One region of the Lysinibacillus sp. JNUCC-52 genome, then DNA from elsewhere that is predicted to be linked to it. Evidence: riboswitches for the same ligand, from Rfam matches in the RefSeq annotation. Region 1 holds a riboswitch; the other holds the start of a gene.

Region 1 (3,900 bases):
CGAAACAACTGCCAAACGTTTTGACGAAGCTTGGTACAATAAAAATTTTAAATGCGAATTAAATATTGACTCCCCCAATGGTTACTCCATTCGCGGTATTATGTTCCAACCTCTGCAAACCAATAATACAATGATTATTTGTCACGGCGTTACAGAAAATAAAATCAACTCAGTCAAATACGCACGTCTTTTTGAACGACTAGGATACAACTCCGTAATTTTTGACCATCGAAGACATGGGGACTCGGGTGGTAAAACAACAAGCTATGGCTACTATGAAAAAAATGACTTAGATGCTGTTGTAAAAACCGTCAAAGCGATGATTGGTGATAATGCTATCCTTGGTATTCATGGCGAATCAATGGGTGCGGCAACAATGCTGTTGTATGCGGGAACAGTTGAAGATGGGGCAGATTTTTATATTGCTGATTGTGCCTTTTCAGATTTTTCCATGTTACTTAAACAAATTGCCAAGACAGAATTTAAATATGGTTCAATAATTCCAATTCGCTTCGCCGATTTCTTTATACGACTACGTGATGGGTATTCATTTAAAAGTGTAACGCCTTCTGAAGCTGTATCACACATCGAAAAGCCCGTTCTCTTTATCCATAGTATTCCAGATACATTTATTCCTGCTTCCATGTCACTCGATTTATATAATAAAAAGACGGGACAGAAAAAATTAAAGCTTTTTGACAAAGGTGCACATGCTCAATCCTTTAATGAAAATATGGCTGAATACGAAGATCTAATACATGACTTTTTAGAAAGTTTTATTTATCAAAAAATTAATTACGATTCTTCCTCTTCCAATGTCATCCCTTTTCATCGTTAAATGAAAAACCTTGCAAAGCAAAATGTCCATCTACATAACGGACACTTTACAATTTGCAAGGTTTTTTATTATTCTGCAAAAACGATATGCCATTCATCACGTTTTGCCAAAAATTCTTTTGCAAGCGCTTTTGCACCTTCAAGACTATGGCTTGCTGCCCAGCCACATTGCACTTCATTACATGCTGGTACAGCCGTTGCATTCGTCACATCAGTAAATGTTTTTTCTAAAATCGTAAGTAAGTCGTCATAATCATTATGATTAATCAACGATACATAAAAGCCTGTTTGACAACCCATTGGACTGAAATCGACAATATGGTCGGAATAATTGCGAATAAGATCTGCCGATAAATGCTCTAAAGAATGGAGTGCTGGCATTTCCATATGCTCCTTATTAGGTTGTTTGAAGCGAATATCGTATTTATAAACTTCATCGCCACTTTGTCCTACTTTTACACCAGCTAAACGTACATAAGGTGCTTTTACCTTCGTATGGTCTAAATCAAAACTTTCCACATTTGTTTTTTCGCGTTCCATTGCTAACAGCTCCTTTTCTTACAATACTAACTATTATAACGGGTTTTCTATGAAATGTGTAAATTTTTAAAATAGAATGATAATTAAATAGAAGTCTTACACCATTTTTCTAATTAATAACAATCTAAATCTTCTCCTTTTTGAAAAAATATTTTCTTTCTTTTATTTATCGTTTATCTAATACCCTATTTATAAAAGGTTTTATTATGTAAAAAAATTTTTCTTCTCATTTGGCAAAAAAATTTTCTGTATTTACTAACTTTTCTTGTAATAGTAGTATCATAGCAGTTTCAACTTTCTAGATCGCTGAAACCAATGGATGCGGGGGAACCAAATTTTTTGGATGAACATTCAATCCAAGGGGTGAATCCTTGTTAAGGTAGGGCTACTCAAAGGCCCGAATCCGTCAGCTAACCTCGTAAGCGTTAAATGAGAAGGAAGATGGAGCTTGTACTATTTGAAAATGATGTATCTACAGGTCTTAGGGCTTTAAAATACTTATGATCAATACAACCTCCAAAACTCCCCATCATTACTTTTTAATGAATTAGAAAGCGTGATGAAACAATCGTCGGTATCGCCATTTATTATGTTAGAGATAATTGAAAACGGATTCAACGTCACTAATCTACTAGCGGAATGCCCCGATTACTAAGTAAAAACGGAGGAAACCGATATGACTACTCAACAAGAGAAAAAAGGCATCTTTTATGGTTGGTGGATTGTAGTGGCATGTGTCATGATTATGACATTTTTATATGCACCAATTATTAATTTAGTGTCACTTTATACTGTCCCAGTAACGGAAGAATTGGGAATTGGACGGACTGAATTTATGACGTATTACACGATCATGGCTTTAGTATCCATGATTTTTTGCCCAATTGCTGGAAAAGTAATGCGGAAAATGGACATTCGTCTTTATTTGACGATATTTACAACGCTCGGCACCCTTTCCTATGTAGGATTTTCATTTGCGACGACTGCGATGCACTTTTACTTATTCGCAGTGCTAATGGGGGCTTCTTTGGCTGGAGCTGCTCTTATTCCAGCACCAGTATTAATTACAAATTGGTTTAACGAAAAACGTGGATTATGTTTAGGGATTGCACTAGCAGGGAGTGGTCTTGGTGGTGTCATTCTTAGCCCTATTCTAAACTGGCTTATTACAGATTACGGTTGGAGAAGTGCTTACCTCATTACAGGCATTTCAATGTTTGTGTTAATCGTACCTATGGCGTTGTTTGTTATTCGACTTAAGCCTGCAGATAAAGGGCTTGTTCCACTAGGGGAAATAAAAAATAGTGCGACTCCTTCACAATTAGTAGATGGGCTTTCACAAAGAGAAGCACTTAAATCTGTATCATTTTGGGCACTTTGTGCGGCAATTGTTGTCGGTGGTGTTGTCGTCAATGGGATGATTATTAACCTTGCGCCTTATTTAAAGGATATTGGTGGCACACCTCAACATGCTGCGTTATTACTCTCTTTAGGTTCAGCAATGGTAATTATCGGAAAGTTATTAGTCGGTCGCTTATACGATAAATTGGGTACCATTACGACATTACTTATTATTTGTGGTTCTGGTTTAGTAAGCTTTTTATTTTTAATGAGAGGTGACCTATTAATACCTGGTATCCTGTATACGATATTTACGGGATTTGGTGCGACGGCCGTTACAGTTACACCTGCTTACTTAACTTCATCCCTATTTGGGGAAAAAGAATATAGCGCAAAATTCGGGATTGTGTCGTTATTCTCCTCACTAGGCGCTGCACTGACACCAATTGTTTCAGGGGCCATTTATAATATTAATCATTCCTATGGATTACTGTTAAATGTCTTAATTGTACTTTCAATCGTTTTATTTGGATTGTTTGTCATTGCCATTAAAACAAAACCTAAAGTTAATACGACTTCAGATATAGAATATTCATTAGACTAGAGAGGTGTATTCATATGACGAAACATGAAACATTACTAATGGCGGAACATTTTCAAGAAGAATTCATTCAGCATCGTAGACATCTACATCAACATCCAGAGATTGGATTCGAACTACCGAATACAGTCGCTTACGTTGAAAAAACATTACTTTCTATGGGTCTAACACCTCAAAAAGTTGGGCAAGCGGGGCTTGTTGTGACGATTGGTAATGGCAATGGGAAAACAATTTTACTAAGAGGCGATATGGACGCATTACCGATGGAGGAAAACACGGATTTACCGTTTAAATCGACAAATGGATTTGCTCATACTTGTGGCCATGACATCCATACGACGTTTATGCTCGGCGCTGCGAAGCTTTTAAAAGAGAAAGAAAAAGATATCAAAGGTACTGTCAAAATCACGTTCCAGCCCGCCGAGGAAATTGGTCTTGGTGCAAGGAATATGATAGAAAATGGCTTACTCGAACATCCAAAAGTCGATGCTGCCCTTGCCCTCCATGTCACGCCAGATTTAGAAGTAGGGAAATTTGGCTACAAACCAGGCATCGCCGCTTCATCATTAGATGGCTTCTTT
Region 2 (3,900 bases), 1.1 Mb from region 1:
TCTATCACTTTTTTGCTATGCCGTGGATGTTCGCTACGGTGAGTGTAATTGTATGAGTGCCTGGCACCCATCCTAAGCAAATAGTGTTTCCCATAATAAGTAAATATTTAACGTAACTACTATTACAACGACAAACCACCCAAGTATAGTTGTGATACGGTGATTGACTAGGCTACCCATAATGTCCTTTTTACTTGTAAACATCACAAGCGGGATAAGCGCAAAAGCAATACCGAATGACAGGATTACTTGACTTAAAACAAGCGCATAAGTGGCATTGACACCCGCTGCAATAATAGCCAAAGGTGGAATCATTGTAATTGCTCTACGTAAATATAGAGGGATTTTTCGTTGTATGAAGCCTTGCATAACAACGTCGCCTGCTAATGTACCAACAGAAGAGCTTGCAAGCCCTGCAATGAGTAATCCAAGTCCGAAAGATACTGCCGCCATCGGTCCAAGAGCCTCTCGTAATCCGTTATAGGCGATATCTAAATCTTCAACTACTAGGCCTTGCGTATGGAACACTGCTGCTGCAATGATTAGCATACTCATGTTAATCGCACCAGCAATAATCATTGCAATCACAATATCGATAAACTCAAAGCGGAAAATACGTCGTTTTTCATTATCATTGCGACCAACGACACGACTTTGTGTTAAAGAAGAGTGCAAATAGATTGCGTGGGGCATAACGGTTGCCCCTAAAATACCTGTTGCAAGTAACAGTGAATCGACACCGTCAAATTGTGGTGTCAGCATGCCTATTGTTACATCACCCCAATTTGGTTGAGCTAAAAATGTCTGGAACGCAAATGCTAACACAACAATTAGCACCATTCCTGAAATACCTGCTTCAAATGCTCTAAAGCCTCTGCGCTGTAGCTCTAAAATTGCAAATGAACCAATTGCTGTAATAAGTGCGGCAGGTAGCATCGGAATATCAAATAATAAGTATAGACCGAGGGCAGCCCCGATAAATTCAGCTAGGTCTGTAGCAATAATTACAAGTTCAGCCTGTATCCATAAAAATATAGAAGTTTTTTTAGAAAAATTCTCCCTTGCTACTTCTGGTAAGTTTTTTCCGGTAGCTATACCGAGTTTCGCTGATAAAGACTGAATCAGCACAGCCATTAAATTTGAAAAGGCAATAACCCAAAGTAGTAAATAACCATACTGCGAGCCAGCCGTAATATTTGTGGCAAAGTTGCCGGGATCTATATAGGCAACCGCTGCAATAAATGCTGGACCGAGAAAGGGTAAAATACGCCGCCAGCCTTTTATGTCTCCATCTAAAACAGCTTCTGCTGCTGGTTTTGTCATCTGTTTATAGGCCATCTTGTTCCCTCGTTTCAAAAAGTATCGTAAATGAAATAAAGTTTCCTATAGGAAAATAATAATACTACTATTCTATAGCTAGAACTTAAAAATGTGAAGAAGTTTGCTCATTATTTTTTTTGTGAATTTTGAAAATCGCCGATAAGGCCAGCGAAATCGCCTGTAAAACAGCGAAAATCGCCGATAAACCATGCCGAATCGCCGATAAACCACTGATATAAGCTTGTCCATGAGGATATAAAAAAATTTACGAAAAAGTGGGCAATATCTTCTTTACTTTTTTTATTTCCAGGCGTAATATGACATCATTATAAAAGTTTCAAATTTCTAAATCGCTGAAGCAATTAAACGCGGGGGACCCAATTTTGATGGATTGTGTAAACAATTCTTGGGGTGAATCTCTTTTTGAAGAGTAGGGCTACTCAGGCCCGAATCCGACAGCTAACCTCGTAAGCGTTAAGAGCAGAAAAGTTGGAGCTTGTCAGACGTTAGAGCGTCTACAAGTCGTATTTAGTGATGACTTGTAGACGTTTTTTTGATGGCATTCTATACAAAAAAGCCCCAGTAGATAGAAAGAGACCGATTATGCGAAGGTGTAATCGATTTAGAAATGCGAAACACACTCTATGAATCTAGAAGGTGTAAAGGATGAAAAATTCATTCAAACGTTATGTTATCGGTAAACCATTGAAATCCGATGCATTGGGGGAACAAAAGCTAAGTAAAACAAAAGCATTGGCTATATTATCATCTGATGCTTTATCATCAGTAGCATACGGTCCAGAGCAAATTTTAATTGTACTCATGACTGTTAGTACGGTTGCCTTTTGGTATTCGTTACCGATTGCAGCAGGGGTAGTGGTGCTGCTTGTAGCACTCACTTTATCGTATCGACAAGTTATTTTCGCTTATCCACACGGTGGTGGGGCATATGTCGTGTCCCGAGAAAATTTAGGTGTGAATGCAGGACTTGTAGCGGGTGGTTCATTACTCGTTGATTATATTTTAACTGTGGCAGTTAGTGTATCGGCAGGGACAGATGCTATTACTTCAGCATTCCCAAGTTTACATGCCTATAACGTTCCAATTGCTGTGTTTTTTGTTATTTGTTTAACGATATTAAATTTACGTGGGGTTACTGAATCAGCTTCTATTTTAGCGTATCCAGTTTATTTATTTGTCGTTGTCATGTTATTGCTTATCGGCATGGGGATCTATAATGTAGCAACGGGGCAAGTGCCAGCAGATTTACACCCTAAAATTGGGACGCCTGTTGCGGGCATCAGTTTGTTTTTATTATTAAAGGCATTTGCCTCAGGAAGCTCAGCATTAACAGGTGTAGAGGCAATATCAAATGCCATTCCAAATTTCAAAAGTCCTGCACCCGTTAATGCAGCGAAAACGCTATTAGCGATGGGGAGTATTTTAGCAGTACTGTTTATTGGGATTGTCAGTCTAGCTTATTTCTACGGAGTCGCTCCGAATGCCCAAGCAACGGTTGTATCTCAAATTGCTGAAGCGAGTGTTGGACGTAATGTATTTTATTATATTGTGCAAGGAACAACAGCGATGATTTTAGTGCTCGCTGCGAATACAGGTTATTCTGCCTTTCCGTTACTGGCAGTCAATTTATCGAAAGACGGCTTTATTCCAAGAATATTTCAAATTCGTGGCGATCGACTTGGCTATTCCAATGGGATTATGATGCTCGGGCTAGCAGCTATTGTGCTTATTATTTTGTTTGATGGTACAACAGAGCAGTTAATTCCACTCTATGCTGTAGGTGTATTTATACCATTTACATTAGCGCAATCTGGCATGATGCGGAAATGGTGGCGTGAAAAACCTAATGGCTGGGGAGTGAAATTTGTTATCAATACAATAGGGGCAGTTATTTCCTTTGTAGTGGCAATGATGTTTTTTGTCACAAAGCTACCCCAAGTATGGCCTGTATTTATCTTTTTACCGCTTATTATTTGGATGTTCCATCGCATTAAGCATCATTACAATGCAGTGGGGGAACAATTACGACTTAATGGTGAAGCATTACCGAAAGTAGAGGGAAATGTCTTTGTCGTACCTGTTGCGGGAATCACAAAAGTGGTGGAAAATTCACTGCATTATGCACAATCTTTAAATGTTGATAAAATAATTGCCTTTTATGTAGCATTCGATCAAGCAGATGCAAAAGCCTTTGAGGACAAATGGAAGGCGTGGCAGCCAGATGTGCGACTTGTCACTTACTATTCGCCATATCGTAGCATCACGCAGCCTTTGAAAAAGTTTATTGATAAGGTGGAGCATCAATATGCGAAAACTGACTACCAAGTAACAGTTGTTATACCGCAGTTTTTACCGAAGAAAGGTTGGCAGCATATGCTACACAATCAATCGAGTCTATTAATTCGAACATCGCTGTTATTTCACAAAAATGTCGTCATTATGACTGTACCTTTCCATTTATCGAAATAATGACTAGCAAGGTCTAAAATAGTCTGATATAATCAGAGCATTGATTGAAAACACGAACGTTTACGCCAAAAAAATGCGTAAATACCATTA

What was found. A riboswitch is a leader RNA that binds a small molecule or an ion and turns the genes downstream of it on or off. The one in region 1 is predicted to bind cyclic di-AMP.
Region 2: it holds a riboswitch for cyclic di-AMP, as region 1 does, so the genes downstream of both, JNUCC52_RS12420 (APC family permease) here and JNUCC52_RS07220 (MFS transporter) in region 1, are expected to answer to the same signal.

The regions. Positions count from the first base shown of each region.
Region 1 covers NZ_CP065546.1:1,380,689-1,384,588, forward strand. The annotation lists gene JNUCC52_RS07210 (alpha/beta hydrolase) at 1-838, shown strand, start outside; gene JNUCC52_RS07215 (S-ribosylhomocysteine lyase) at 907-1,377, opposite strand; cyclic di-AMP (ydaO/yuaA leader) riboswitch at 1,672-1,818, shown strand; gene JNUCC52_RS07220 (MFS transporter) at 2,054-3,322, shown strand; gene JNUCC52_RS07225 (M20 metallopeptidase family protein) at 3,337-3,900, shown strand, end outside.
Region 2 covers NZ_CP065546.1:2,517,425-2,521,324, reverse strand. The annotation lists gene JNUCC52_RS12425 (Nramp family divalent metal transporter) at 73-1,338, opposite strand; cyclic di-AMP (ydaO/yuaA leader) riboswitch at 1,662-1,808, shown strand; gene JNUCC52_RS12420 (APC family permease) at 1,987-3,810, shown strand.